2 regions of the Paenibacillus sp. FSL M7-0802 genome follow, and region 1 is predicted to be linked to the other one. Evidence: riboswitches for the same ligand, from Rfam matches in the RefSeq annotation. Region 1 holds a riboswitch; the other holds the start of a gene.

What was found. Region 1 has a riboswitch for FMN ahead of ribE (riboflavin synthase). Riboswitches for the same ligand answer to the same signal wherever they lie in the genome.
Region 2: linked by a shared signal. The riboswitch ahead of MHB54_RS06390 (DMT family transporter) and the one ahead of ribE (riboflavin synthase) in region 1 are both predicted to bind FMN.

What each region holds. Positions count from the first base shown of each region.
Region 1 covers NZ_JBBOSD010000001.1:5,286,028-5,301,822, reverse strand. Annotated here, with positions in the region: gene MHB54_RS24190 (pseudouridine synthase) at 1-559, opposite strand, end outside; gene MHB54_RS24185 (spore maturation protein) at 638-1,168, opposite strand; gene MHB54_RS24180 (nucleoside recognition domain-containing protein) at 1,176-1,919, opposite strand; gene MHB54_RS24175 (D-alanyl-D-alanine carboxypeptidase family protein) at 1,977-3,239, opposite strand; gene MHB54_RS24170 (protein-glutamine gamma-glutamyltransferase) at 3,448-4,170, shown strand; gene ytfJ (GerW family sporulation protein) at 4,262-4,753, opposite strand; gene MHB54_RS24160 (DUF2953 domain-containing protein) at 4,883-5,596, opposite strand; gene scpB (SMC-Scp complex subunit ScpB) at 5,763-6,374, opposite strand; gene MHB54_RS24150 (segregation and condensation protein A) at 6,343-7,137, opposite strand; gene ribH (6,7-dimethyl-8-ribityllumazine synthase) at 7,310-7,774, opposite strand; gene ribB (3,4-dihydroxy-2-butanone-4-phosphate synthase) at 7,854-8,537, opposite strand; gene ribE (riboflavin synthase) at 8,598-9,263, opposite strand; FMN riboswitch at 9,595-9,768, opposite strand; gene MHB54_RS24130 (IDEAL domain-containing protein) at 9,837-10,304, opposite strand; gene MHB54_RS24125 (thiamine pyrophosphate-dependent enzyme) at 10,524-12,812, opposite strand; gene MHB54_RS24120 (2-oxoacid:acceptor oxidoreductase family protein) at 12,812-13,825, opposite strand; gene MHB54_RS24115 (peptidylprolyl isomerase) at 14,077-14,511, opposite strand; gene lysA (diaminopimelate decarboxylase) at 14,674-15,795, opposite strand, start outside.
Region 2 covers NZ_JBBOSD010000001.1:1,266,638-1,282,432, forward strand. Annotated here, with positions in the region: gene MHB54_RS06370 (response regulator transcription factor) at 202-909, shown strand; gene MHB54_RS06375 (sensor histidine kinase) at 911-1,855, shown strand; gene MHB54_RS06380 (ABC transporter ATP-binding protein) at 1,964-2,887, shown strand; gene MHB54_RS06385 (ABC transporter permease) at 2,880-3,575, shown strand; FMN riboswitch at 3,697-3,841, shown strand; gene MHB54_RS06390 (DMT family transporter) at 4,014-4,961, shown strand; gene MHB54_RS06395 (methyl-accepting chemotaxis protein) at 5,202-7,232, shown strand; gene MHB54_RS06400 (carboxylesterase/lipase family protein) at 7,376-8,857, opposite strand; gene MHB54_RS06405 (GbsR/MarR family transcriptional regulator) at 9,011-9,574, opposite strand; gene MHB54_RS06410 (quaternary amine ABC transporter ATP-binding protein) at 10,089-11,312, shown strand; gene MHB54_RS06415 (glycine betaine ABC transporter substrate-binding protein) at 11,287-13,884, shown strand; gene MHB54_RS06420 (ABC transporter permease) at 13,979-15,202, opposite strand; gene MHB54_RS06425 (HlyD family secretion protein) at 15,204-15,795, opposite strand, start outside.

The DNA of each region.
Region 1 (15,795 bases):
TGCCTTCATAAATGGTAATCTGGATCACAGACTCCTTACCATTCGGATCTACATCTTTATATTCTACCTCGGCTGGTGCAGTAATGCCATCTTCCAGCACGATTCCTTTTTTCAGCTTGTCCAGCTCAGTACCATGCGGAACGCCTTTGACTGTTGCCACATATGTCTTGGGCACATGATGCTTGGGATGGGTGAGCAGATTGGCGAACTCGCCATCATTGGTAAGCAACAGCAGCCCTTCGGTGTCGTAATCGAGACGTCCTACCGGATATACGCGTTCCTTAACGCCTTTCAGATAGTCTGACACGATTTTACGGCCTTCCGGATCGGAAGCACTCGTAATAACTCCTTTAGGTTTGTTCATCATCAGATAGATTTTTTTCTCGGTTTTGATCGGGCGTCCCTTTACCGTAATCATATCTTGATCAGGGTCTGCCTTCGTTCCCAGTTCAGTTACGATAACCCCGTTCACTTCCACGCTACCCGCCTGAATAAGCTCCTCACATTTACGTCTGGAAGCTACACCAGCTTGGGCCAATATTTTCTGCAATCTTTCCATGTTCGCTAATTCACCTCATGCTAATGATACCCATCCATGAGCAAAATCACAACCCCCGTTCAAAAAACGATGCAGAAATTAAAATATAAGCAGGCAAATCGCAATGGCTGCCACAAAACCAACCACATCTGAAAATAGTCCTACCTTCAAAGCATACCGTCCATTGCGGATACCTACCGCACCAAAATATACAGTTAGCACATACAGCGTCGTGTCTGTGCTGCCCTGAATCGTTGAAGCGATCCGACCGATCATGGAATCCGGGCCATAGGTGCGAATTAGATCCGTCGTAAACGCAAGTGAACCAGTGCCCGTCAATGGACGAAGCAAGCCTAAAGGCAATACCTCACCGGGGACGCCCCAGTGCTTAATCCATGGCGTTACCCAGGAGATCAAATAGTCCAAAGCGCCGGATGCTCGAAAAATGCTAATCGCCACCATCATGCCTACGAGATGAGGAATAATGCTGATGGCGGTAGAAAAGCCGTCTTTAGCTCCATCCACAAAAGAATCGTAGACAGGCACCTTTTTGGCATATGCATATAAAGGAATAAAAGCGAGAATAACCGGGATAGCCCAAGTTGATACGAGGTTAATAAAATAAAGCATGCCTCCCTCATCCTTTCCAAGTGGTGTCCCTGCCCTTGGCAGCCGTGATTCCCGTTCGCGGAACGGCAGGTGAAGATACGGACGACGTTGTTGAAGAGGCAGCAGATGTTGATGCTGGTGAGGTGAGTGGCGCCAAGGATGTCTGGGATGGCGGAATCGCTGGAGGACGGCGGCGCAATTCTCGACTACGGTACCAACGGTCCGCCGCAATTGCGGCAAAGGTGGCTATTGCGGTCGCTACCAGTGTTGTACCGACGATTTCTGCCGGATGTGCGGAATGAAAATTAAGCCGTATCGCGATCAACGTCGTAGGAATAAGCGTAATACTGGCTGTATTCAGGGCGAGCAGCGTACACATGGCTGGTGTGGCGGTTTGCTTATCTGGATTGAGCGTCTGCAACTCTTGCATCGCCTTGATTCCCATCGGTGTGGCTGCATTCCCCAGACCCAGCAGATTGGCGCTCATATTGGACAAAATGTAACCCATAGCGGGATGATTACGCGGAACATCAGGGAAGAGAAAGGCAACCAAAGGAGAAAGCAGCTTGGATATTTTCTGTAAGAGCCCGCCATCTTCAGCCAGCCTCATCATGCCCATCCAAAACACCAGCACACTTATCAGTCCAAAGCACACTGTAACCCCCGTAGTTGCCCCGTCAAAAGCCGCTTTCGTCACCACCTCAATATTTCCCTGCGCGGCAGCAAATACAAATCCAATACAAATCAAAGCCACCCATATGAGATGAATCATGGCTGATTCCTCCTTTACCCAATGATGTGACACGTGCAGCTCTATTTCCTGCTTGCCCTAGGCTCCAAACAAATTTTTAAGAATTTCGTTCCATCTGCTCGTCCAACCTCGTTGCTGAGTATTGTTCGCAGGATCTTGTGCAGTTGGAGCCTCCTGCCGTGGCCGTACGGTACTTTGAGCAGGCAGCTTACTCCCTTTTTCATACACAGGAACGGAACCAATAAGTTCACCATCCAATAGGAATTCGACCCGTCCTCGTAAGCCAAAAGATATGTCCGCTCTGTCTACAGAGGCGGAATTTTTATACAACACTAGTCTTTTGTGCAACTGGGTCTTCTCACTATCATGTAAAGGATATGCAAAGCTTGTACCTGTTAATAGTGGGTAACCATCGATAGGTTGCTGCTTGTCCGTAATCGGAATGAGCGGATAATATCGAAATCCGTAATCAAGCATACGGGCATGATCGTTCCAATCGTCCCCGTCATTCAAGGTAACAGCAGCGAGCTGGCGACCGTCCCGTGTGGCCGAACTGACCAGACAGCGAAACGCTTTTTTGGTAAAGCCTGTTTTCACCCCGTCAGCTCCCTCATACAGCCGCAGCATTTTGTTTTTGTTGTGCCATGAGTAGTCCCAAGAATCGTTGGGATTCGGTGCTTTTTTCAGTTCTGTTTTTACGATACGGGCAAAAGTTGGATTATGCAGCGCATAAGCAGTAAGCCGGGCCATATCATTGGCTGAGGAATAATGTCCCTCGGCATCCAGCCCGTGCGGATTAGCAAAATGTGTATGGCTTAGCCCAAGCTGAACCGCCTTGTCATTCATCAAATGGACAAATCCCTCTTCTGTCCCCCCCACATGCTCAGCAATGGCAGAAGCGGCATCATTACCAGAACGGAGCATTAAGCCGTACAGCATATTTTCCAGCGACATTTGTTCACCCATTTGTAGAAAAAGCGAGGACCCTTCTTTGGCATACGCCGTTGGACTCACCTTCACCCGGTCCTGCAAGCGTCCATGTTCAATGGCCACGATCGCTGTCATAATTTTGGTCAGGCTGGCAATACGTAGCTCCCGGTCACCCTCGGTAGAATAAATGATTCTTCCTGATGTGACATCAATTAAAGAAGCAGCCTGTGCATGGGTTCCTAATGCGGGCGGTGCTGCTTCTGTTTTTATCGCTCCCCGAACGGGCTGCGGACTTAGCAACGTAAGCGGCAATGACGAAATAAGCAGAAGTACCAGCGGCAAAACAAATGCGCGTGCCTTATTCAAGAAATGGCTGTGGTCCGCGTGGATGTGTTGCTTTTTTTTAAACATTTGGATTCCTCCGGTTTTGAGCAAGTCTTGTACCATTCTATGTCCAAGCTGTTCAAAGTATGTCCACCTTTATAACAGAAAATTCCTTTACAGGACAGCCATTAGCTGCTCCTTTTTCGCTTTCTTTCTACACAAACTAAGCAACATCCCTTCCTGAATACATATATATTAGTTACTAAACGTTAAATATGGATCGAGGGGTTATAACATGCAGCGACTACAGTTTGAAATGATTTTAAGATCGCGGATTGTAGAGTCCGCAGAAGCATTACACCGTAGTGGTGTATCCTTTGCCACGTTTTCTACCGCACGTTGCAACCAGCAATTTTGGGATTTAACGGAAAAAGGTGGCTTTCAGATCAAAGCAGGTGTCACACCGGCACAGGGGATCAGAGATATCTTTTTAAACGGACATCAATACGCTTTTGAATGTGCAACAGCTATGGTTATTGTGCTGTACAAAGGAGTGCTGGATTCCATTTTGGAAAGTGAGTTTAATCGGATTTTTGCAGATATGCTGCTGTATGACTGGCACTATGACAGCGACCTCAGGCTCATACAGCAGGAAGGAAGTCATAAAGCGGCTCCTGGCGATATTCTGTATTTCAACAATCCGGATGTGTCGTCTGAAACATTGGAATGGAAAGGAGAAAATGTCGTTAAGCTGAAGGAAGACTTGTTTTATGGACATGGGATTGGCATCTTGCCGGCGAAGGGTATAATCGATTCCCTGAATCAACATCGTCGACCGGAAGCCACGGTATCTGCTTATTTGACGGATGAAGTGATCTATCCGGACTTCATCTACCTATCCCAGTTTGCTGCCGAAGGAAATCGAAAAAATGAAATCTCGCTGCATACTTTGTATCAACAGGAATACAGTCACCATATACATACTGTCATTGGGAGAAGGCAGTATATTCGGGGATAGGGCCAAGTACAAGCAGAAAAGAAGGTATTCCTTAGCCTATACTCGGCTTTGGGATACCTTCCTGAGAGAACGCTTTTAATTTCAATAACTTTTACAAGTAAGCCGGGCCAGAATTACTGTGATCCGTAGCAACATCTACAGGTACCTGTGGGGGTGGAGTCTGCAAGTTGCCGCCTGCGTTCTGGAAGATAGACTGAACCTTATCAATCAGGTATGGCGTGGAGTCAATGAGCTTCTCAATCAGATGCGTTTGATTGTCCAATGGAACGATTTGTGCCCCCTGTTTGCCAACAACCAGAAAAGCAATGGGATGAATAGATACACCACCACCGCTACCGCCTCCAAAAGGATGCCCTTCCTTCCCGCTATGATTACCCGACGCCGAGGAAGTATGAAGTGCCTCTTCGTCTACGTTAAAATCACTTCCTCCGGCAGCGAAACCAAATCCTACCTTACTGATTGGCAAAATAACGGAACCATCGGGTGTTTCCACTGCGTCTCCTACAATCGTATTCACATCTACCATGGCTTTGATGTTTTCCATTGCGGTTTGCATGAGCCCTTGAATCGGGTGATCTGACATGATTTATTCCTCCTCTGCTTATCTCAAGCGTAGACTGCCTTTTCTTTCGCTATTGTGCGCAGGGGTTCAAGGAAATATGTATGTCATTCGATAGTTCAGAAAGGATTGAGTCTCACCTCACTCCACTGTTTAACTTTCACTGGTAGCTTGAGGATCCTCAGTTTTTTTGGAAAAAACCCGTTTCCACGCCTCCGGTCCACCCGGAACGCGCCATATGCGGTAAGCTAACATGAGCATAGAGAAAATCAAATAACCAAGCGACATATTTGCTTCACAGGTCAAGGTGGTAGTAAAACGCAAGCGATCCACCCAATAGGGCACGACAAACAGCTTCGGGATACAGTCCACACGTACAAAGCTGGTAGCAAAACCGATCAAGGTCGTTTTCAATCCCCATAAAATACCGGTTGAGGTAGCTGTATAAGCCGCATCAGCAAGACTTATATTGGTAGACCATTCCATTTTGGACAACGTCACATGCGCCAAGGTATGTCGCAACCATCGCTGTAAGGATTTCGTTCCCTTGAGCAAAACCCGGATATCATGTATAAATTGCTTGATTTTTTCTGTATCAATATTTCCGCTATCTACGGAAGCATCCGTTTTATGTATGTTTTTATTGCGGTCAAGCCGATAGAGAAGCCCTTTTTTTAAACCTGTTACGAGAATGGCCGGAATATCGTAATTCATTTTAATCATCCCGTATAGAAATCTGATCTCTAGATGCGCCCGATCATCATTGTCATGTTTGGCAATATCCAGCTTCAATCGAATACGAGAGAGCAGAATAGCCAGCACAAGTAATATAACGACGATGATGGCGATACTGATCCATTTCCACACTGGCGAGTCCTCCCTACCTTTTTGCTATAGATATCATGGCAAAAATAGTATGACCGTTCGCCGGAAAATCATGCATCTTAAAATACCAACAGCCAGCCCCCAACTACGTGAGGACTGGCTGTCTGTTTGAGCTTTACATAAGTGAGCCGCAAGATCCGGAGCAACTTTATTGGGATTCAAGATCTAGATCGTTGGCCGCAGGCTGGCTGCTCTCCAGACGCTCGAACAATAATTGAGTCTCTTCCTCCAAATTGTCCGAATCCTCGAACAACTCCGGTTGCGGTAGATCTGCCAAAGAGCCCAGACCGAAATAATCCAAAAATGATTTCGTCGTTCCGTACAATATTGGCCGTCCGATGGCTTCAGCTCGACCTTTCTCTTCAATGAGCTCCTTGTTGACCAGTGTATGTATGGCCCGCTCGGATTTGACACCCCGAATCTCTTCGATTTCAACTCTTGTAATGGGCTGGCGGTAGGCAACAATGGCCAGCGTCTCCAAAGCAGCTTGAGACAGTGAGGCACGTGCCGGAGAGTATGCGAGCTTTTCAAAGTAAGGTGCATGTTCGGATAAAGTTGCAAGCTGATAATGACCGGCAATACGGACAAGTTGCAAGCCCCTTACCCCCTGCTCCATGTCCTGCTTCATATCTTCCAAGCACTGTTCAACCAGCTCTTGCTGCTGCTCTACAATGTCGGCGATCTGCTTGGTGGACAACCCTTCCTCTCCTGCGAGAAACAGCAGTCCCTCAATAATTGATTTCAGCTTCAGATAATCCATTAACCCGTAAATCCCCTCTCCACTCCATTACAATATCATCGAAAAGCTTCTCCTGATAACAGAAAATTTGTTTCATTTTCATCAGTTCAAGGATAGCCAAAAAGGTCACAACCACCTCATGCCGATACATATCCTCATGCATCAGCTTGGAGAACAGCAGCCGTCCTCCGTTCCCCAGCATCTCTAACGCCCCGATAACTTGCCGGATACGGTCCTTGACTGAAATTTCGTCTCGATGAACACGGGTTACCGTCGTACGTCGTTCTGCTTTGCGCAAAGCACGCTGAAAGGCCGCGACCAAATCGCTTGCATGCAGCCCATGCACCGGATTTGCGGGTTCAGTGGGCAGGAATGCGCTTAGATCTTCTGGCTCCTTGCCATAAATTAGACTCCGCTCCCACTCACGTTCACTTAGATGGCGAGCAATCCCTTTATATTTACGATACTCCACCAGCTTGCGGACCAGTTCCTCACGTGGATCATAATCCTCTTCCTCATAAAAATCCAAATCGTCATATTCCATCACAGGTGGCTTGGGAAGCAACAATTTACTCTTAATAGATAAGAGCGTCGCCGCCATCACCAGAAACTCGCTCGTAATGTCCAGTTCCAGCTCCTGCATACTGTGCAAAAAAGCCATATACTGATCAGTAATATCGCTAATCGGGATATCCTGAATGTCGATCTCGGCTTTATCAATCAGATGCAACAGTAGATCCAGCGGACCCTCGAATGTTTCCAGCTTGTAGTTTACGACTGTCAATGTGCTTCCCCCTGCCTTACTCCAATCATCATTCAACAATACCTTTCCCTATAGCACTTATGCTCTACGTTATCAATCCCTCTTTCTGTAGTATATACGTCATCGCCTTGCTTAACAATCCAATCCCTTTTCACCTTGCAGTTTATACCGTTCTATTCAGCTATTCCTATAATTAAAATTGCTTGCCGAGATTGGCCATTTCAATCGCAGCCAATGCAGAATCCCAACCTTTATTACCAGCCTTCGTACCTGCTCGTTCAATAGCCTGTTCAATGTTTTCTGTCGTCACTACCCCAAAAATAACAGGTACTCCCGTTTTCAGACTGCTTGCTGCCACACCCTTGGCCACTTCATTGCAGACGATATCATAATGTGAAGTAGAACCACGGATGACCGTACCCAGCGTAATTACGGCATCATATTTGCCGCTTGCAGCCATTTTTTGTGCAATCAGTGAAATTTCAAATGCACCCGGAACCCAGGCTACATCAATTTCATCTTCCTGCGCACCATGTCGTTGAAGTGCGTCAATTGCGCCGCTTAACAGCTTGCTCGTAATAAACTCATTAAATCTGCCCACCACAATACCATATTTTAAACCGTTTGATACGAGATTACCTTCTAGAAAACGTGCCATGTTTAATCAACCTCTCATAGTTTAATTATTTAGGGACTTCGGATAATACTTCAGATTTACTTGGAACCGAGATGTATTTTTACAATGACAAACGACGACGGTAGTCCACCAAATGCTGAATACTGATCAGTTTCAATTGATGTCGCTTGGCGACCACTGCCAGATCAGGCAGGCGGGCCATTGAGCCATCTTCCTTTATAATTTCGCAAATGACCCCAGCAGGCTTGAAGCCACTGAGTCGGGCCAGATCAACAGCCGCTTCAGTGTGACCAGCACGCTGCAAGACACCACCATCGCGAGCAATCAGCGGGAACATGTGACCAGGCTTGCGGAAATCACTTCCTGTGACTGCTTCGTCTGCCAAGGCGCGTACAGTCAAGGAGCGCTCGGCCGCTGAAATACCCGTTGTTGTCTCCATATGATCTACCGATACCGTAAAGGCAGTACCGTGGAAATCTGTATTTTGCTCTACCATAGGATGCAATTCCAAAGCCTCAGCTCTTTGTCGTGTGATTGGCACACAGACCAACCCGCGACCTTCTGTAATCATGAAATTAATGACCTCAGGCGACGCTTTTTCAGCCAAAGCGATAAAATCGCCTTCATTTTCGCGCTGTTCATCATCCACTACAATAACGACTTTACCGTTTTTTAAATCCTCCAACGCTTCTTCGATGGAATCCAAACGAATCTCTTCGTCATGTTCCAACTCGCCATGCTCCATGACGTTTGCCATTGCACTTGTTTGGCTACCTCTATCCATAACACTTTCCTCCTTATGTCTTGTGCCACGAATGCTCCTAAACAGGCTTACCATTCAATATCAGGCAAAGCCGTGTTTCGCCAAATAGTCCAAACTGAGAGGAGCTTCTTCTACTCTCTCCGCCTCCGCTGCACCTCTGTAATTTAAAAGCTGTTCTACATATTTGCCCAAAATATCACATTCGATATTGACGGTATCCCCCTCACGTTTGGCTTGTAAGGCCGTTTCGGATAAAGTGTGGGGAATAATGGATACGGCAAAGGTATCTCCCGTACGCTGTGCGACTGTGAGGCTGATACCATCAATTGTGATTGACCCTTTGAGTAGAATATATTTAAATAATGTTTGATTTTTAGGCTCAACTTCGAACACAACTGCATTCTGGTCTGATGTCACCCCTCGAATCGTTCCCGTCCCGTCCACATGTCCTTGCACGATGTGTCCTCCGAACCTTCCACTCGCCGTCATCGCTCGCTCCAGATTGACTCTGCTGCCGGATCTCAACTCTTTCAGATTAGTGCTGCGAAAGGTTTCCGGCATCACATCAACCTTAAAGTCTTTCGAACCAATCCGTATCGCCGTCAGGCAAACGCCATTCACCGAGACACTGTCTCCTATTTTCAAATCGCCCAACACCACGGAACCCGAAATCCCCAGCACCATCGCTTCACCGCTTTTGGAAATAGTTTGAATGCGACCCACTTCCTCAACTAATCCGGTAAACATGCCTTCACTCCTTTCCACTACATTTCAGTTTATCCCTAATTCATCAGCTATAAGCGCAAAAAACCCCCAGTTCGGATTCAATCCGTCATGGGGGTGATGAGAGTCACATTTGTAGTATACAAGCGCAGTTCATATGCATCTTAAGACGACATGAAATCATAGGTTTGCCAATAGAAAGCATGACTGAGGATACAACCAAATACGCTCAGAACACCCATCAAAAAGAAAGCTTAAGAAAGCTATCGCACGATGCTATCCTACAACGAAATAAGTCGTACGCACAATTGGGTATGCTAAAAATCGGCACATGTCACGTCATGCACATGCGCTTCGTATCCTTCTCCCATCCAGACTATACTGTCGGTCCCGGATTTGCACCAGGTCCACCTTCTGCTGATCATTCAGCATCCGGGTCACGGACTAAGCCATGCTGTTTCTCACAAAAACGATCCACAAACATGTCATCACCGCCGGTGGGGAATTTCGCCCCGCCCCGAAGGATCTTGCTCTTATTTAATTGAATTAACATTAAACTTGTTACGTATATTAGCACCGACTTCTAAAAAAAGCAAGTTATCTAATAGAAGCTCCTGCTTTGGTTTTGACATATTGGCTGGAGAGTTCTTCAAACCAGGTTTTATCATTCATATGAAGCGCCAAGTCAATCAGATCGGCCAGCTCCTCGACTCCCAACTCTGTTGCATGATCAAAGGTAATTACGGCTGAAGCAACAGGTCCCCGCCCTTCCTCAGAACATGCTTCATAATCCAGTCGTACATCAACATGTCCGTCAATAAACTCGCATTTCAGAAAATAAATAATTTCGCACATTAAAATGGGGCGTACCTGTGTTTCTAACACGCAATCCATCACCTTGGCAGAATAGTGCTGGTTCGTCAGTGTGAATTTGTGTTCTGTCGCTGCCAGCGATGCCCGTCCAAAATCGTCCGTAAATTTTAGTTCTACTGGCTTGATGTTCATAACCTTAGGGATCTGCTTCTTTATAATTTCGATTATTTCAACTGTATTCAGCTTAATCATTACCTGCACCTCATTGCATCTTAAAATTCAGAAGAAAACTTTTTAACGTGCCTCTTATAGGCCTCCACTCCTATATCGGAAATCATTACCTGTTTTTTTATGCTTCAACCCATAAACGACAAAAAAGATTCTTTGCGCAATAAGCGCAAAGAATCTTGATCGAACCACTACAGTAACAGCGGCTAACAATGCTAATCGATGATTATGCAAAAAACAGAATTATAGCTCTGAAATTTCATGTTTCTTTTTCAGGGTAGTCCAGCGACGCTCAATCTCCTGCTCAAAGGTAGCCAGCGTAGCCTCCTCCTTGAGAAGATGCTTCGTTTTACCCATCAATTTCAACCATTCTGCAGCTGGAATCCGTTTTCCCTTGTCTTCCGGATTATACGTAATCGTCGTACTGCCTTGCTCTATTTCGTACAAAGGAAAGAAACAGGACTCGACTGCGGCGCCCACAATGCTGGTGCCCAGTCTGTCTTCGGATTTCCAATTCAGCGGGCAGGCGCACAGGATCTTACCATAGGCCGTACCCACGTTGTTCGCATACCATTGAGCCTTGGCTGCCTTGCGCAGCATATCCTGCGGATGACTTTCGGCTGCTGTAAAAGCATACGGAATGTTACAAGCAGCCATGATTTGTACGGTATCCTTGTGATGCCCTTGCTTTCCTTTTTGCATTTTCCCTACACCCGACGTACTGGTCATGTGACCGAGCGGAGTGGAGTACGATTGCTGTGAACCTGTATTCATGTACCCTTCGTTATCATATTCCAACATGATCAGCTTATGATTACGCAGAGCCGCACCAATCGCAGAACCCATACCAATATCCATCCCACCGTCACCACTGATCATGATAAAGGTCGGATCGTCCGACATCTCAATTTCATTGCGGCGCTTCATTTCCATATAAGCTTCCAGCGCTCCCGAAAGTGTAGCGGCCCCGTTTTGAAAAAGATTGTGGATCATCGGTTGTTTGTGTGATGTATATGGATACCCTGTCGTCGTCACATATACGCAGCCTGTCTGGAACAGCACGACAATATCCCCTTCAATACCTTTGAAAAACAGTTCCAGCGCAGACAATGCCCCACATCCTGGGCAAGCCCCGTGACCTGGTGTAAGACGGCGTGGTTTGGTTGTCAACGACCGCAGGGGTGGTACCTTGACTTTGAGCTTCCCGGTCGCCTCGTCCGGCGTAACCTGAATCAGACCCGTACGGTATGCATTGCCACGTGGCGGTTGCATAACTTGCGGCATCACCTTGTCCGGTGAACCCGGATTAATTCCGTAATAATCAAAGGGCTTCTCGGCTCGTCCGGCCTCTGCCGCCTCAATCGCAAGCTGGAAGAACGCCTCTGCATCTTCCGCATAAAAATCCTTGCCGCCCAAGCCAAATATACGACTCAACACGAGTGTCCGGTTCAGCGGGTCCTCCTGCAAGGCCGCTTTAATTTCATGCGTTAAATTACCGCCGTCTGCCCCATACGAATCTGCACGTTCACCTACCAGCAGCGCCTTGACATCGCGTAATGCTTCCCGCAGTTGTGCAGCTGGGAACGGTCTGATGATATTCGGACGTATCACACCAGCTTTAATCCCGCGCGCGCGGAGTTGATCCGCCACATCCTTGGCCGATTCAGCCGCCGAATTCAACAGGAATACCGCGACCTCAGCATCCTCCATATGATACAGATCCAAAATCGGGTATTCCCGACCGGATAAAGCGGCATATTCTGCTGCTACCTGCTCATATACTCCTTCTGACAGCTTCAGTGCTTCGGATAGCTGAACATGATTATTCGTCAGGTCATCACCGTTCATATGCGCACCCACGGTAACAGGATGATCAAAATCCGTAATATTCGGATAATTCAAGTTCGGGTTAGGACCTACAAAACCGCGCACGGTCTCAGCATCGGCAAAATATTGCACTTTACGTTTTTGATGGGACGTATAAAAACCGTCATATGCGACCATTACAGGCAGCCGAACATCGCTATGCTCTGCGATTTTTAGTGCCATGATGTTCATATCATACACAGCCTGTGGTGTACTTGCCGTCAAAATGACCCAGCCTGTATTCAAACCATAGTACAGGTCCGAATGATCCCCGCGAATATCCAGGGGACCACTAACAGCTCGTGTCACCAGATTCATAACCATTGGAAAACGGGTACCTGACTGAACAGGTAACTGCTCCAGCATGTACAGGAAACCTTGCGAACTAGTGGCGTTCACAACCCTCGCTCCCGCTGCGGCAGCTCCATAACAAATCCCTGCCGATCCGTGTTCTCCGTCTGCTGCAACCAGCTTAATATTATGCTGACCTCTCGTTCTCATCTGATCCAGATACTGCGCTACCTCGGTAGATGGAGTAATCGGGAAATATCCCATCATATGATAATTAATCTGCGCAGCCGCCGTAGCTGCCATTTCATTACCGGATTCGAACGTTGTCACTTGCGCGGCGCCTGTCTGTTTGAGTTCTTCCTCCAGTTTTACCATTACGCACGCCCTCCTTCATATGCCGGAAATTGGTGGGCAACTCGATTCTGTTCCGCCCATCCCCATTGTTCGCGACGCGAGCTTAATGCCCCCGACGGGCAAATATCTACACATTTCAGACATCCTTTGCAATACTGGTAATCAATTCCTTGCAAAAATGGCATCATTCTTCCGCGTTTGTCTGCTTGCTCTTCCCATACAAAACAGTAATCCGGGCAAATCGAATCACACTTGGCACAATGGGTACATTTATCAGCTTCATATTCAGGCACATACCCCTGACGTGAACCACTAACATCTCTCGTCATGCTGTTTCCCTGAGTTGCAATAACGCCCCCCAGTAGTTGGGTTTCGTATCCCAGCAATGGCTGCGGACGTTCAAAAACCCGATCCTCTGCGTTATCAGTAACTGGATATACGTGCAGTTCCATTTCATCATAACCACGGTTAAACGTACGCAGATTAGGTTCCACTAACAGTGGATTTTTCTTTTCAAAGGTACTGCGTATAACCGATCTCATCGCTTCCGGGTCCAGGAAATCACAGACACGGAACAAGGCACCGAGCATGGACGTATTTAGTTTGGTTCGCTCTTCCAGTGCGATGCCCATCGCATCCACCACCGCTAATGTACCGGATACCAGTCCCAAATCAGCCCGTATTTCTTCTGCTGGACGCGTGGAATTAACCACTACAATCCCATCCGCTGGCAGTCCGCTGATTACATTTACCGTTTTGTATAACGTTTCATGGAAAATGCCTACCACATGCGGTTGCTCAATCGGACTGTGATCCCGAATATCGACCTCCGGCTCACAGAAGCGGACGAAGCTTTTAACCGGAGTTCCCTTTTTTTCCGAACCATAGGACGAAAAATTTGAAGCATTCAGCCCCAGACCAAGCACCCCGGTTTCGGCCAACATTTTGCCAGCCAGATTAGCGCCGAGTCCACCAATGGATTCCAGCCGGATTTCAAAAAATCCGAGTCGATTTGTGCGCGTTAAAATAGACAATGTGATAAGCCCCCTTCTTTTCCAATCCTTACTGAGTTTGAATACTCATATAAAATAAATGGAAAATGCATTCTTATGAGAAGGCTATCACAACACTTACTTTTCGAATGTGATCTTACGCACTGTAATGCCTACGTGATTGCGAAAATCAATAAACCGTCAAACAAAAGACAACAAAAGCCGCCCTGTCCAAAGACAGAACGGCTTAGGTGCAACGCTATTTAAAAAAGATCATGTAATTAACGGTAAAATTACACGTCAAATACTTTAACCTCTTTCATTTTGTCGCCTTGTTTTACAGCATCAATGAATTCCATACCTTTGGTTACTTTACCAAATACAGTATGTACTCCATCTAAATGTGGTTGTGGAGCGTAGCAGATAAAGAATTGGCTGCCACCTGTGTTGCGACCTGCATGAGCCATGGACAGAACGCCTTTGGCATGCTTTGTTGTATTCGTAGCTGTTTCACAGTCAATCGTGTAACCAGGACCGCCTGTACCGTTACCGATTGGACAACCACCTTGAGCCACAAAGCCCGGAATGACACGGTGGAAGCTCAAACCGTTGTAATAACCGCTGTTTGCCAGCTTTTCAAAGTTAGCAACGGTGTTTGGAGCTTCTTCTGGGAAAAAGTCAATTTCGACGATACCGCCGTTTTCAAGATCTATTCTACCTTTTTTCATTGTTTGTATCTCCTTTTCAACCTGTTTTGAGAACTAAATAACATCAAGTTCCAGTTTACTATGAATTGCCGCGCTTAGCAAAGTCTTGTCCAAAAAAAAGGGCCATTGTCCCCGGTGTATTATTACCGACTCAATGGCCTGCTTGATCTTACAATGCTAAAATCAGGACGAAACCGTAATCTTGGCGTTAGGCTGAACCGCCGGACTGGCTTGATCACGAATCAAGCGCTGTGGCACAACATCGTTGCGTACGATATCCTCGTAGGTTTCCCGACGCACCACCAACTCGGCCTCACCGTTGTTGACAAATACAACTGCTGGTCGACGTATTCGGTTATAATTACTCGCCATGGAGTAATTGTAGGCTCCGGTTGAGGCAACAGCGAGCAAGTCGCCGCTATTTATACGAGGTAGTTCTACATCCCAAATAAGCATATCGCCGCTTTCGCAGCATTTGCCCGCAATGGACACCGTCTCTTCGTTCGTATCCTGCGCTCGATTAGCCAGCATCGCTTCATACTTGGCCTGATACAGTGCAGGACGTGGATTATCTGTCATCCCGCCATCTACCGAGACATATTTACGTACCTGCGGAATATCCTTGATGCTTCCTACCGTATATAAGGTCGTGCCTGAATCGCCTACAATACTGCGTCCCGGCTCAATCCAAATTTCTGGAAGTTCATCGTAAAGTCCTGAAAAATAGGTTTTCACCGCTTCGCCGATAGCCTGCACATAGGTGGATACTTTCAGCGGTGTGTCCTCCTCTGTGTAGCGAATGCCAAATCCCCCACCCAGATTAATCACTTTGAAAGAAAACTGAAGCTGTTCTTTAATTTCTCTGGAAAAAGCTGCAACCCGTTCAGCAGCCATTTGAAAGCCATTCACTTCGAAAATTTGCGAACCGATATGAGAATGTACCCCTAACAGGTTAAGATGGTCCAGCTCGATAGCCTGTTCCACTGCTTGGCGTGCTGTACCATTCCCAATGTCAAAGCCAAATTTCGAATCTTCTTGACCTGTGGCCATATATTCATGCGTATGCGCCTCAACCCCTGGTGTAACACGCAGTAAGATATTCACCTGCTGTTCTTTCTCGGAGGCAAGGGCCTGCAACAAATGCAACTCCATTTCGCTATCAACGACGAAGCAGCCAATTTGCGCATCTAACGCCATTTCAATTTCTTCCGGTGTTTTGTTATTGCCGTGAAAATGGATTCGCTCTGCCGGGAACCCTGCTTGTAGCGCAGTAAACAATTCTCCACTGGAAACTACGTCAAGCGA
Region 2 (15,795 bases), 4.0 Mb from region 1:
GCATGTCCCGGATATTATAACACCGTATTCCAAACATCGGATTATAAACTCTTTCAGTATAATATAGGGGAATGATATATTACCAGACACATTAATTTTCCCTTTGGATATTTTTTATGGAAATCCCCTCCACTGCTCTATATAATTCAGGTACAGTTCGTCACGCGAGCTTAATCTAAAAATTAGGGGTGTTCCACACCTATGTCACAACATATTTTACTTATTGAAGACGATCTATCCATCGCCGAAATGCTACTCAAAGCACTCACTAAGGAAGGATACAGTCTAACCACTGCCTATGACGGGGAAGAGGGGCTTCTTGCCTTTGAACGTCATACCTATGATCTGGTACTGGTGGATTTGATGATGCCGAAGGTGGACGGTATGGAGGTGATCCGCCGAATCCGTACCCACAGCGCCGTACCTATTCTGATTATGTCAGCCAAGGACAGCGATGTGGATAAAGCGCTTGGACTGGGCTTTGGGGCAGACGATTATGTTGCCAAACCTTTTTCAATGCTGGAAATGACCGCTCGTATTCAGTCCGCGATCCGCAGATCTACTACATATGCCCGTCAGCAACAGCAGGAGGAACAGCCGCAAGCACAAGTTTTGACCTACGGCAGTCTGCGCATTGATTTTGATCATTTTACAGTCATACGCAATGAAAATGAAATTCAGCTAACAGCCAAAGAGTCCGATATTTTGAAGCTGTTTGTAGCCAATCCGAATCGAGTATTTACAAAAGCACAATTATACGGATTTATTTGGAAAGACGATTATATGGGCGACGAGAACGTGATTAACGTCCATATTCGCCGCCTGCGCGAGAAAATCGAAGAAGATCCCTCTCATCCTGTCCACATTAAAACGCTATGGGGCATTGGCTACAAATGGGAGAATGGTTGATATGAACATCGAAAACATTTCTCAATGGATTATCGTCCTCATCATGTCAATCGTTATAGTATGGCTTTGGCGGGAGCGTGTGGCCTATAAGCGCAAAATAAAGGATATCCGAACCCTACTAGAGCGGATCGTGACGGTGAATCATGCGGAAAAGCTGCTATATGTCACAGGTGACGTTGAACTGCAACGACTCATGACGGAAATTAACCGACTACTGGACTTGAATCTCAGAGTGTCTGCAGATTACAACCGTAGCCAAATCGCTATGCGCAAAATGATTTCGAACATTTCCCACGATCTCAAGACCCCGCTTACGGTTGTGCTTGGATATGCCGAGATGCTGGATGGCGATCCGACTATTTTGCCAGAAGAACGTATAAAGCTGCTATCCAAAATTCATCAAAAGACAAGCGAGGCGATTGAGCTGATCGGCAGCTTTTTTAGCTTGGCGAAGCTGGAGGCTAATGATACGGATATTCCGTTGACTCGACTAGAAGTGGGAGAACTGTGCAGACGCAGTATTTTGGAGTTTTATGACCTGCTGACCGCACAGGGGTTTACTGTGCATATTGAGATCCCAGAGCACCCCATTCATGCCTTGGGGAACGAAGGAGCGATTGGGCGGGTACTGAACAATCTGATCTCGAATGCCATTCGCTACGGGGCAGACGGACGGACGCTGGGTCTGGCTCTATCGGAACAGCAGGATACGGTGTGTATCGAGATATGGGATCGTGGGAAAGGCATACAGGAATCTGAGCAGGACAAGGTTTTTGAACGCATGTACACACTGGAGGACTCCCGCAATAAGGCGGTACAAGGCAGCGGACTGGGCCTTACGATTGCCAAACGCCTGGTTGAAGCGATGAACGGAGAAATTCAATTAACTAGTAGACCATATGAGCGGACGGTCTTCTCTTTTACATTGAAGAAAATCAACTATTAGTCGAACTAAACATGCTCAACTTAATAAATTTGTAAGAATCACGAAAGAAAAATGAACATTTTGCCCTTTATCCTTGAATTATCAGCAGTATACGAAGGGAGAACACCCATGACTTACGTAATACGTACACATCAGTTGACCAAGGCCCTGAAGGGCAACGAACTTGTAGCGGGAGTCAGTATGAATGTGCGCAAGGGAGAAACCTATGGATTTCTCGGTCCTAACGGGGCAGGCAAGACGACGATAATGAAAATGATTACGAATCTGCTCAAGCCGACATCGGGTGAAATTGAATTATTCGGTGAAAAATTAACGCCGAAGTCGTATCATCTGCTCGGACGGATGGGTTCAATTATTGAATACCCGATTTTTTATGACAGGCTGACGGCACAGCAAAATCTCGAACTTCATTGTGAATATATGGGCTACTATAATAAGCAGGCTGTTCAGGATGCCCTGGAATTAGTGAATTTGCGAAATGCAGATGACAAGCCGGTAAAGGATTTTTCGCTAGGAATGAAACAACGTCTCGGGATTGCCCGCGCTATTGCGACTAAGCCAGAGCTACTCATTTTGGATGAACCCATTAATGGTCTGGACCCAGTGGGAATCAAGGAAATCCGCCAACTATTCCACATGCTATGCAAGGAATATGGGATGACCCTGCTCGTGTCCAGTCATATTTTAGCGGAAATAGAGCAGATTGCGGATACGGTGGGCGTGATTAATCACGGACGACTGATTGAGGAAGTATCGATGGAGCAGATGCGGGAAACCAATACGGAATACATCGAATTTACGACCAACGATTGTAAGAAGGCGGCCTACGTCCTCTCCCATCATTTGAGCCTGAATAATATAAAGGTGATAAATGAACAGAGTATACGTATTTACGATACAAATGTACCGCAGAAACAAATTACGAAGACGCTCATCTTAAATGCTATAGAGGTGGATTCCATTCATCAGAAAAGCAGCACGCTGGAAGACTACTTTTTTCGCCTGTTAAACGGAGGTGATCTCCATGCTTAAATTGATGCAGTTGGAGCTGAAAAAATTCCATCTCACGGGTTATATCCGTTCAGCCCTGATCGCCAATGCATGCATTCTTGGGCTGCTCTGTGTTATTGCGCTGGAAAGTCAAAGTGAAGGAATACCTGAATTCACACAGTACACTCAACTATTGGATCTAATAGACAATTTTGTAAGAGCTACATTTATTGTGTTTGCTTCCGTTCTCCTATGCCGCTTTATCGTCGGGGAATTTAAGTCCAAATCGATTACGATCTTGTTCATGTATCCGATTCATCGTCAAAAGCTGATGATCGCCAAACTCTTGGTCGTATTACTGTTCACGTTCTTGTCCATTATTATTTCGGAAATAATCATTACGGCTGCTATTCATCTGCTCAACCAGTTTGTTTTGATTGTACCGGATAACCTTACTCTTTCCATACTGGGGCAACAATCAGCACGGACGTTAATCAATGCCGTTGCTGCCAGCTTTATGGGACTGGTTCCGCTGTATATGGGGATGCGAAGATACTCTGTACCCACCACCATTGTGACCTCAATCCTGATTGTAGCATTGCTTTTCTCCAATAATAACGGCGCTACCCTTAGCTCCATTGCCCCCGTGCAAATAGGCTTCTCTATACTGGGAATGCTTGTGGCTTATGCGGCGATTCGACGTATTGAGTATAAGGATATTACCTCGTAATATGTAATTTCGTAGAGCGCTTTCAAAAAACAGATGAAAATCATTGTTCGATATACACACATTTTTCACTGGACTTCATTCTAAAACAGGTATATCCTATAGGAGAAATTAAAAACGGAATAAGGATCTTCGGGGTAGGGTGAGATTCCCAACCGGCGGTATGGCTCATGGAGCTAAGCCCGCGACTCTGTATCTGGCAACAGGATACGGACTGATTTGGTGAGATGCCAAAGCCGACGGTAAAGTCCGGATGGAAGAAGATCGAAATATCAACATGCCGCGAAGTGGATGAATACTGCGTTATTGGTTTTGCAGTAACTTCATTTAACTTGCATAAAGCGGCAAGTTTATTTGATCAACCCCCGTCTTGCATGGCCATTCGCCATGGACGGGGGTTTTTGTGCCACCGGTCCTGTATTCGCAAGGAGCTAATTGAGTATGAGTCAATCTTCTACTGTACTAACATCCAAAGGTTTTGATCGTAGCTCCCACATGAAAAGCGGTTTTTGGCTGGTCGCAATTGGAGCGGCCTTGTGGGGCGCAGACCCGCTGTTTCGTATTATTTTGTTAAAGTCATTTACTTCAACACAAATTGTACTAATGGAGCATGTGCTGCTTTTCCTCGCTCTGACACCGATGTTGTGGAAGCATCGTGAGGAGCTCAAAGCGGTACGGCTTCGTCAAGTTTTCGCTATTTTGTTCGTCTCGTGGGGTGGCTCGGCTCTGGCCAGCGTAATTTTCACCATGGCACTCAGCAATGGTGATTTGAATGCTGTACTCTTACTCCAGAAGCTTCAACCCTTGGTCGCTATTATTCTAGCTCGTATTATTTTGAAGGAAATGTTGCCGCGTCATTTTGGATTATTAATTGTCGTCGCTCTGTTCGGGACGTATCTTCTGACCTTCGGTTGGTCGCTCCCCTTCGGACATGTTCGTGATTTTGTCCAGGTCGGTAGTCTACTTGCACTCGGTGCAGCAGTTCTGTGGGGCGGTTCGACAGTCATGGGAAGTTACTTGCTTCGTTCAATGAAATATGAAACGGTAACCTCCCTCCGCTTCATGGTCGCGCTCCCTCTGCTGATTGTCCTCACCTCCGTAGAGCATGCGCCATGGAATATGCCTGCCGGTACATGGGCGGGCGCAGCTGTGATTATCAATCTGCTATTGCAGGCATTGCTTCCGGGTCTTCTTAGCTTATTGTTGTATTACAAAGGCTTAAGTACGACCAAAGCGTCTTATGCTACGATGGCAGAATTAAGCTTCCCCATGGTTGGTGTCGTGATTAACTGGATCGCATTTCAGCAAATTGTCACTGTAGCGCAATTGACTGGTTTTATGCTCATCTGGATTACGCTCTTTATGATTTCACGTCAGCAAAAAAATTAACAGTTCAATGTCCCTTTCATGACTCACCCAAGCCAAATCGTGAAGATGCTTTTGCATCTCTGATTTGGCTTTTTATGTATTCGTATTCATATAAATCATAGTTCTTTAGACCTATTTTCCGAAAAAAGTGTCTAAAACATGCAATTATTCCTCGTTTCTCAAAGATTACATCTATAAAATTCGTCGGTTTCTGTCGAATAAAACAATGTAGTGATCATCAGACACAGAGGAGCAATAACTATGACTAAAACAAAACAAACAGTTCCGTGGTGGAACAGGTTTCTCAAGCAGTTTTATTTAATGAGGACAAGATTAATAATATCTTTTTTGGCTGTGTTATTGATTCCGAGCGTACTTATCGGGTACTTTTCCTATCAGGGGGCTACGACACAACTCAGTCAGCAAATGGGCGGTTCCGTATATACGAATCTGTATCTGATCCGAAGCAATGTCAATCAGTATGTAGCGCCCATTATGAAAGATCTGGACGTGCTTACCACTGAAATCAAATCTGATTCCATTGGTACCAACCAAGAGGCCCTTCAGAAAAAGTTGGATGTCATCGTCAAGGCTCATCCCGAGCTAGATGCCGCGCTTCTCGGCAATGCGAAAGGGCAATACATACGTTCGCCGAAAAAACAGGAGGACGATTATGACCCCCGGGAGAGAAAATGGTACAAAAATGCAATGCTGGAAAAGGGCAAGGTATTCGTCGGTGTTCCAGTTGCCAGCGTCACGACAGGGAATTTAGTCGTTAATATATCGGGAACGCTGGAGGACGGTGAAGGAGCTGTTTCATTGGCTTTGAATCTGGACAAAATGGGTGAAAGTCTGCAGTCTGTCAAGATTGGTGAACGCGGAGGACTCATTATTGTTGATTCTGAACATAAAGTTGTATCTGGGACTGGAACAGCCTTTAACAAGGCAGGCAAAAAACCTGCTGACGCCATAGAGGGACTTCCCGAAGTGGCGACAACCGTCGAAAATGATACTCCTTCCATGTCGCAAATTCAATTTATGAATCGAGATATGCTGGCCTTTACACTTAAGGACCCTCTCACCGGTTGGAGCATTGTCGCACTGTCGGATCTGGAGGATTACAGTGATGCAGCCCAACCGATTCTGAAGCAAAGCCTGATTGTGATTGTCATTTCCATACTTGCCGCTGCAATCATCATTGTGCTTATGGTCCGCTCGTTCTTAATTCCGCTGCGCAAGCTGCAAGCAGGAACACGCATCGTCCGTGACGGAAATCTGACCGAACGTGTTAATCTATCCAGCAAGGATGAGTTCGGCGAACTGGCACAGAATTTTGACCAAATGACGCATTCCTTGCATACGATGGTTTCCGAGGTCAATCAAACGTCCTCCCGACTTGCTTCCTCTTCTCTGATGATCAAGGAAAGCACAGAGCAAACGACGGAGTCCGTACAACACGTAGCGGAAACGGTTATGGAATCCGCAGAAAATGCAGCCACCAGCGCCGAGGCATCCGAGCAAACCGCTAATGCCGTTGAAGAAATGGCGAAGGGTGTCAGCACCATTGCCGAATCGGCAAGCTCCATCGTGGATTCAGCAGGACAAACCGAGCATGATGTGGCTCAAGGCAGTCAAATGATCAGCCATGTGCGGACACAAATGGACCGTATTCTGGAAGCTGTAAGCCAAACAGCTAGCCTGATGGATGAGCTATCCCAGCTCTCAGACGATGCGAAGCAGATGAATACAGCTATTGCCGCTATTGCCAAGCAAACCAATTTGTTGTCTCTGAACGCGTCTATTGAAGCTTCCAGAGCAGGCGAAGCCGGGCGTGGATTTGCCGTAGTCGCTATAGAGGTACGCAAGCTGTCTGAGCAATCCAAGGAAAGCGCGGATTCCATCAGTCAGATCATTACTCAGATGCTCGATTTGATTCAACGCTCCACCGCTACCATGAACGGTAATGTTCGTAACCAGGTAGGTGAAGGATTACGTATTAGCCAAGATGCAGAAGGTGCATTTACGAATATTGAACGCTCTACATCTCATATCGTGGAACAAATTCAAAGTGTATCCGCTGCAGCTGAACAAATCTCAGCCAGTACAGAGGAAGTTTCCGCTACTGTCACCCATTTGGCAAGTCTGTCTCGCAATTCAGCGGACAGTTCGCAGACAACATCTGCTGCCGCTCAGGAGCAAATGGCGGCCATGGAGGAAATCGCATCTTCGTCTCAGGAGTTGTCCAACATGGCGCAGGATTTGCAACAGCTGGTTAAGCGATTTAAGATTTAACTTACACATTGCAGCGTTGCAATTTCATGCAAGTAAGAATGAACAGCAATACATCTTATGACTAACAAAAGCCTTCGTCCGTATACAAATTACGGGCGAAGGCTTTTTACATTAGAGTTCTTAGGATGCTCTCTCTTGTCTACTTATATGGTCATCTGACCGATTAACTGACGGCGTCTATCTCCTTCGGGGTCGTGCTCTACCTTAATATCCTGATGGAAAATAGCTGTAGTCCGCTCTTCCCTGTCGTACATTGGCCAAGCCCCCTCCGACAGCACAGGCTTCCCATCACGTGCAAAAGCAACCCATGCCTGCTGCATATTTTGAGCCAGCTTCTGCATCGACGGTTGAATCTCTAATCCAAGCTTACCTAGCAGCTCCAGATTATCGAAAACAAACGCAATTTCGGCACCGTGAACCGCTTGTCCAAAGGTAGGATGCCCCGGCAATGTCCAATCAAAACGATACATCCATACAGGCGTATGCGCCGACTGCGCAACAGCAAGAGCCAACGCAGGACGCCAAAAAAATAGATCAGTCAACATTTGCGCCTGTCCCTCAATCGTAACCGGAAATGGTTCTATCAGGTCGCCGATGTCTGACATGCCCGTCATCATTTCCAATGCCTGACTCGCTGTTGACTTGTTCATTAGATGGGATTCTTTTCGGATGAAATAGGCTCCCTCATGCAAGTTCGTTCCAATCAAAACGGATACCTGCTTTGCTGAACCTTGCGCGATTGCAGACAGCGGTACATCTGGCAAGGTCACACCGTCCACAACGGGTTGATAGATCATCGCCATCCCTGGTCCGATGACTTCATGCGTCTTCGCCATAGCTAGCATCAGCGCATCTGTCGGCAGCGTAAACAACCGTTCTGGATGCTGAGTGTCCACACCCAGCTGCTGCAGATACACAGCCGTCACTTGTTCAGCCTGTGAAGTTGACAATACCTGCGACGCACCACTCTGCAAAATCGCACGCTGGAACAGTCCCTCAGCTGCTGGCATCGCCAATAAAGCGGCAATACTCATCGCCCCTGCCGATTCACCGAACACCGTTACTTCGTCCGAGTTACCGCCAAAGGCAGAGATGTGATCCCTAACCCATTCCAGCGCAGCGATCTGATCCAGCAGTCCCGCATTAGAGGTCAGGCCGTCTCCCTTTGGAGTCAGATGCAAAAATCCTAACGGCCCTAATCGATAATTGATCGTAACAACCACAACATCGCCACTCTTCGCCATGCGTTCCCCGTCATATAAAGGTATAATCCCGGACCCCGTGACAAAGGCACCGCCATGAATCCACACCATCACCGGACGTCCCTTCTCAGGTGCCTTCGAAGCAGGTGTCCAAATGTTCAGGTATAAGCAATCCTCTGACTGCTCAGGCGGTTCCACCAGATTTCCAGTCATACTTTCAGCGGATGGCATAGGTTGCGGACAGATTGGCCCAAAACTCGTCGCAGCCCGTACACCCTCCCAAGACTCCAAAGGCTGGGGCGCGTGAAAACGTAGTTTTCCAACAGGAGGCTGTGCATATGGGATACCTTTCCATACATGATATCCATTCCCCGTTTCCCCACGTAATTGACCTAAACGAGTATGTACTGTAATACTCTCCATCATGAAGCCTCCTTTATTTCGTATCTTCAACACAACGGTATAATATCAATCTTTACATATCTCTATTATACCCTTTGCACACGGCCAAACCAAAAAATACCGGAAGCACTTTTGCGCTCCGGCATTTTTATAAACAAGATAGGGAAATAGCGATTAATCCCGAACTTCTTCTTTGGGAATCAGCTTGTAAATTTCTTCGCTTTCCATAGAGTCAATTAGTCGGTCTAGCCACTTGTAATAGGCCACGGCCTGCTTCATTTTCATACGATCCTGCTGAAGAATCGCCTTAAATTCCTCGTACTCTTCACCCTGATTCATCAATCTGTCCAGCTCATCAATGGCTTTGCGCAACACCAGTAAATTTGTTTCTACCGCTTTTCTCCATTTAATAGCGAAGAAATCAGTGAAGGTTTGATGCCAGTCATATTCGACTTCATACAAGTCTTTGCGTGAGCCCTTGCTCCATACCTTATTTACCATTTTCAGATCCAATAATGTTCGAACTCCTGTACTCATGCTCGTTTTGCTCATTTCCATTTCACGGCCCATCTCGTCCAGCGTCATCGGTTTATCCGCAAAAAAAAGCAAACCGTATAAATGCCCCGCAGACAAAGTGATCCCATACAGGTCCATGTTTTTACCTATAGCTTCTATAACACGTTTGCGAATTTTTTGCAGCGAAGCCTGCTGCTCATCACCTAACTGGTACAAGCTCATGCTTGCAACCTCCTAATTTTAGAGCATTTTGCACAACCTAGTATGAACGATTTACCCGTAAAAGATTAGCTTTGACGCAATGTATGAAATCTTTCAATATAAATGAAATGTTTCAAAAACAAAGCTTCTGTCTATATTACAACAGCATGGATCGTTCAAAATCATAATTCGCAAAATTGCTAATGATAGTAAACTTTTAAAATTATGGATATACATAAATCTTTTTCTTATGGTTATATTTCATTGTCTATTTTAAAAAAAGCACTATCGGTTGTAAAGTTCCGAATGTTTGAGCATTCTATAGAACGAAGGAGCATATCAAAGGAAACTTTGTACAGTTTTTTCTGTACGTACTTTATGAACAGTTTTTTTGTTTGAAATGTAAGCAATGCTTCTGTTACAATTAATTTTGTCATTAACCGTTCAGGATGTTCAGAATTATGATTTTTATACTCAATCCTTAATGCAACAAGGGGTTAATACCAAGCAAAGTATAGAAAGAAGAGGTGTATGTATGACGATTTTGGAAGTCAAAAATGTCAGCAAACTCTTTGGTCCTCACGCAGAGCAAGGTGTTCCGCTCCTGGAGCAAGGCTGGGGCAAGGAAAAGTTGGCCAAAGAAAAACAGATTACTGTTGGTGTCAATAAGGCCAACATGGAAATTAAGCAAGGTGAAATTTTCGTAATTATGGGGCTATCGGGCAGTGGCAAGTCCACCTTGGTGCGAATGCTAAATCGCTTGATTGAGCCTACCTCCGGTGAAATTCTGGTCCACGGCAAAGATCTCCGTAAGATGAACAAAGAACAACTTCGCGAAGTTCGTCGTAAAACCATCAGCATGGTTTTTCAAAAATTCGCCCTGTTCCCACATCGGACTGTATTAGAGAATGTAGAATATGGTCTTGAAATTCAAAAGGTAGAAAAAGCACAGCGTCAGGAAAAAGCGCAACAAGCGCTGGAACTAGTTGGTCTTAAAAACTGGGGCGATAAAATGCCCGATGAATTGAGTGGCGGTATGCAGCAGCGTGTCGGTCTGGCACGGGCGCTGGCTAATGACCCTGAAGTGCTCCTGATGGATGAAGCGTTCAGTGCATTGGACCCTCTTATTCGCCGTGACATGCAGGATGAGCTGTTGGAGCTTCAAGATAAAATGAAGAAAACAATTGTGTTTATCACCCATGATCTGGATGAAGCGTTGCGGATTGGTGACCGGATTGCATTGATGCGAGACGGTGCGGTCGTACAAATCGGTACACCGGAAGAAATTATGATCCAACCGGCTAACTCTTATGTAGCCCGCTTCGTCGAGGATGTGGATCTGTCCAAGGTATTGACGGCTGCTCATGTCATGCTTCGTCCAGAAACCATTACCATGGATCGTGGTCCGCGTGTGGCTCTGGAATTGATGCGGGAGCGTGGGATTTCCAATTTGTTCGTCATTGACCGCACCAAAAAGCTACTGGGTGTTATTAACGCCGAGGATGCTGTGCATGCACTGCGCAACAATTTGAAGATTGAAGATATTTTGATCACTGACGGACCGCAGGTTCCTGCCGAGACTGTCATTAATGATTTGTTTGAAATTACAAGCTCGTCCAAAGTGCCGCTGGCTGTAGTCGATGATAAGCAGAAGCTACTGGGCGTTATCGTCCGTGGAGCATTGCTCGGCGCACTTGGTGGAGATGTTACCACTATGAAGGAGGTGAATGCCCATGATACCGAAACTGCCAATCGCTGAGTGGATTCAATCCATTGTCGACTGGATGGGTATTCATCTGGCTGGATTGTTTAATGTTATTTCTTCCATTATAGAAGCTGTAGTAGGCTTTTTCTCAGGCCTGTTCATGCTTCCGCACCCTCTGGTGTTCATCGTGATTATCGGGATTATCGCCTTTATGATCGGGCGGGTTCAGCTTACGCTGTTTACTGTCATCGGCTTCCTGCTAATTGATAATCTCGGCTATTGGAGTGAAACAATGAATACGCTGGGACTGGTCATCACGTCTGCGCTCGTATCCATTGTTATCGGGATTCCCATCGGGATCTGGTGTGCATACAGTAAATCCGCATCACGCATTATCACGCCTTTACTTGATTTTATGCAGACGATGCCTGCGTTCGTGTACTTGCTCCCAGCGGTTACCTTTTTCAGCCTAGGTGTTGTACCAGGTGTTATCGCTTCTGTTATCTTTGCTATCCCCCCAACCATTCGTATGACCAACTTGGGTATTATGCAAGTATCGGGTGAGCTGATCGAAGCCTCAGACGCTTTCGGTTCAACATCTGCGCAAAAGCTGTTCAAAGTTCAGCTTCCACTGGCTTTGCCTACCTTAATGGCTGGTATTAACCAGACGATTATGCTGTCACTGTCCATGGTTGTTATTGCTTCCATGATCGGTGCAGAAGGCATCGGTGCTGTTGTGTACCGTGCTGTGACACAGCTGCAAATCGGTAAAGGTTTTGAAGCCGGCCTAGCTGTTGTCGTTCTGGCTATTGTGCTTGACCGTTTTACGCAAAACCTGTTTAAACCTACGCAAAAAGGCAAAAGCCGCGTATCCAGCAAGCAAAAAGTATGGATTACTTCTGCAGTTACAGCTGTCATTTTGATCGCTGGTGCATCTCAATATTTTGTTGGTACGGATCATTCCGCATCTGGCAAAGGTAACGCTGCTGCCAACCCGGTTGGCGAAGAAGTCGGTTACAAAATTATCGGTATTGATGCCGGGGCAGGCATTATGAAATCGACTGCCAAAGCAATTCAAGACTACAATTTGTCTGATTGGAAGCTCGTTGAAGGTTCCGGTGCAGCCATGACGGCCACACTGGACAAAGCCATTAAAGCGAAAAAACCGATCATTATTACAGGTTGGACTCCTCACTGGATGTTCAACAAGTATGATCTCAAATATTTGGAAGACCCTAAGAAGTCTTATGGTGAAGCCGAGGGTATTCATACGATTGCCCGTAAAGGATTGCAACAGGATGCTCCTATCGCTTATGAGTTTCTGAAACGTTTCAAATGGACACCAGAAGATATGGGTGAAATGATGGTCGCCATTCAAGCCGGAACCAGTCCTGAGCAAGCTGCCAAGGATTGGGCGGAGAAACATGCCGACAAGGTTCAGGAATGGACTCAAGGACTGCAACCTGTCAATGGTGACACCTTCAAGCTAAGTTATGTGGCTTGGGATTCTGAAATTGCCAGCACGAATTTGCTGAAATATATTTTGGAAAACAAACTAGGTTATAAAGTAACCGCACTGCAAGTGGAAGCAGGTCCTATGTGGACGGGTGTCGCTAGTGGTGATGTAGATGCTTCACCTGCGGCATGGCTGCCGTTAACCCACGCGGATTACTGGGCTAAATACAAGGATAAGCTCGACGATCTTGGGGCTAATATGAGTGGTGTTAAAACCGGATTAGTCGTTCCAGCTTACATGGATGTTAAATCGATTACTGATTTGCAGGATAACGGAGCCGAAGCGGCTCCGGCTTCCGCCACAACTGGGGACTTTGGCAAAGAGGTCGGCTACCGCATTGTCGGTACCGACCCTGGAGCCGGACTAATGAAGCTGACCGCTAAAGCTATGAATGACTATGGCTTATCCGACTGGAAGCTGCTTGAAAGCTCTGGGGCTGCTATGACCGCTACACTGGATAAAGCTATCAAAGCCAAGCAGCCTATCGTCGTAACAGGTTGGACTCCTCACTGGATGTTTAATAAATATGATTTAAAATACTTGAAAGATCCTAAAAAAGCGTACGGTGATAAGGAAGAAATTCATACCATCGCCCGCAAAGGCTTGAAGCAGGATGCTCCAGTGGCTTATGAATTTCTAAGCCGATTTAAGTGGACTGCTGAAGATATGGGTGAAGTGATGATCGCGATTCAGGACGGTACTGCCCCACAGCAGGCTGCCAAGAACTGGGCTGATAAACATCCTGACAAGGTTCAGGAATGGATCAAGGGTCTACAGCCCGTCAACGGTGATCCTTTGAAGCTGAGCTACGCTGCTTGGGATTCTGAAATTGCTAGTACGAACGTATTGAAATATGTATTGGAACAAAAATTGGGCTATAAAGTAACAGCCCTGCAAGTGGAAATCGGCCCAATGTGGACTGGCGTGGCCGGCGGAAGTGTAGATGCTACTGCTGCCGCTTGGCTTCCATTGACGCATGCTGATTATTGGGCTCAATATAAGGATAAGGTGGATGACATCGGAACCAGCATGACTGGCGTTATGTCCGGGCTTGTCGTTCCATCCTATGTACCGATTGATTCTATCGAGGACCTTAAGCCGCCGCAATAATATTTTTTCCACTTTTAAACCATATGAATAAGCAAAAGGCAGATCAGGGTTTACTCCTGATCTGCCTTTTGCTTATTCATATTTAAAGTTGCTCTCAGCCTTTTAGCGTGAATCCTTCTTGAGCAGGCACATCGGCATGCTGCCCTGTCGTCTGGTGCTGTCTAAAGAATAACGGATAGATCGCGAAGGACACCAGCAGACTCACACAACCAATGACGCCCAAGGCAATCATATCTTTGAAGATGTATGTGATATCCAGTCCTTTGAGCGTGATATTCCGTACAGCATCCAGGTAATACGTCAGTGGCAATATTTCAGCAAGCCCCCGCAAGAAGCCGGGCATTGCCTCTAATGGCCACGTATAGCCTGATAGCATAAAGGAAGGAACAGCAATCAACATCAGGGTTTGGGTCGCATCCACTCTAGTCTTGGAAAAGAGACTGAATAGGAATCCTAACCCGCACAATGCAAAGTTAAAGGCCAGCGACACTAAAATCAACGGCAGTACCTGTCCCCTGAACGGAATATCAAAGCATAAAGCACTGATACTGAATACAGTCAGCACATTGAAAGCTCCCGCTGCATAATACGGTGCCAGTTTGGCAATAGCCAAACGCCAAGGGGTATTTCTCCATGCACCAAATCTTCCCCAAGTCCCTGCTTCCTTATCACGCGTGCAGGACAACGCGATACCAAGCAGCAAACACTGCTGGAGAGCCGCAGAGATAACCCCTAGTGGCATGAAAAGCTTATAATCATATACCGGGTTAAATAGCACTCTGGATCGGAACGGGATGGTAGTCAGCGTCGACGCGGCCTGATCGGCGTTCATTCCCTTTTGTTTCATGGAATTGACCGATACTCCAGCGCTCACGCTGCTAATGACCTGATTCGCAATCCGACTGGCACTATTGGAATACATCATATTACTGCCGTCAATCAGCGTGAGCACGGGTGGGTTCTCCCCATGCTTAAGCCGAGTCGTAAAGTTGTCGGGAATGACGATTCCGACCTTAGCTTCCCCGGTCTCTACCTGACGGACAGCATCTTCCTGATTGGTCGCTTGCCGTGTAACGGCAAATGAGTCGGTCGAATCGAACGCCTGAATGATCTGGCGACTGAGCTGTGAATTATCTCCATCGTACACTGTGACAGGCATCTCGGTAATCCGCTGATGTGAATATAGGAAGCCGAATAGTATCGTATACACAATCGGCGTAATCAGCAGAATAGCCATAAAGCGGCGGTCCCGGAAGATGCTCAGCCATTCCTCGCGAAACACATCGCGGATACGAAGTCTTTCCTGTGAATCCTGCATATTACTGCGCCCCTTTGCCTGTAAACAGAACCGTGGAGCCTGTTGGAACCGAAGCAGCAAGGTCTGGCAATGCTACTTTAACACCGAAGGAACGGACATCCTTGTCACCGGAGCTTTGGCTCGGTTTTTGAATGGCAAAGTCCGCAGCCGATTCTAACAGAATGACTTTACCCTTCAGCTCCTTACCGCCAGACAGCAATTTAATTTGGACTGTATCCCCTGCTTGAAGACCGTTCAGAGACGTTTCAGGTACATAGAATTTAGCCCAACGTTGTGTCGAAGTTTCAATGGTATAGACCGGGAATCCTGCGCTAGCCATTTCACCTAAGCTAAGCGACTTGGATTTTATGATTCCATCTTCTGACGCATATAGCGTAGTGTAGCTCAAATAGGTCTGAGCCTCTTGAAGCGCGGCTTCCGCTTGGGCTACCTGAGCATTGGCACCTGCAACCGCAGATTGAGCCTGCTCAACTGTGGATTGCGCCGCCTTCACAGCGGATTGCGCTTGCTCTACCGAAGCCTGAGCAGCTTTGACATCTTCCTGTTGTACAGCAACTTTGCCCGCTCCTGCCTGTGCTTCCTTCACCGCAGCC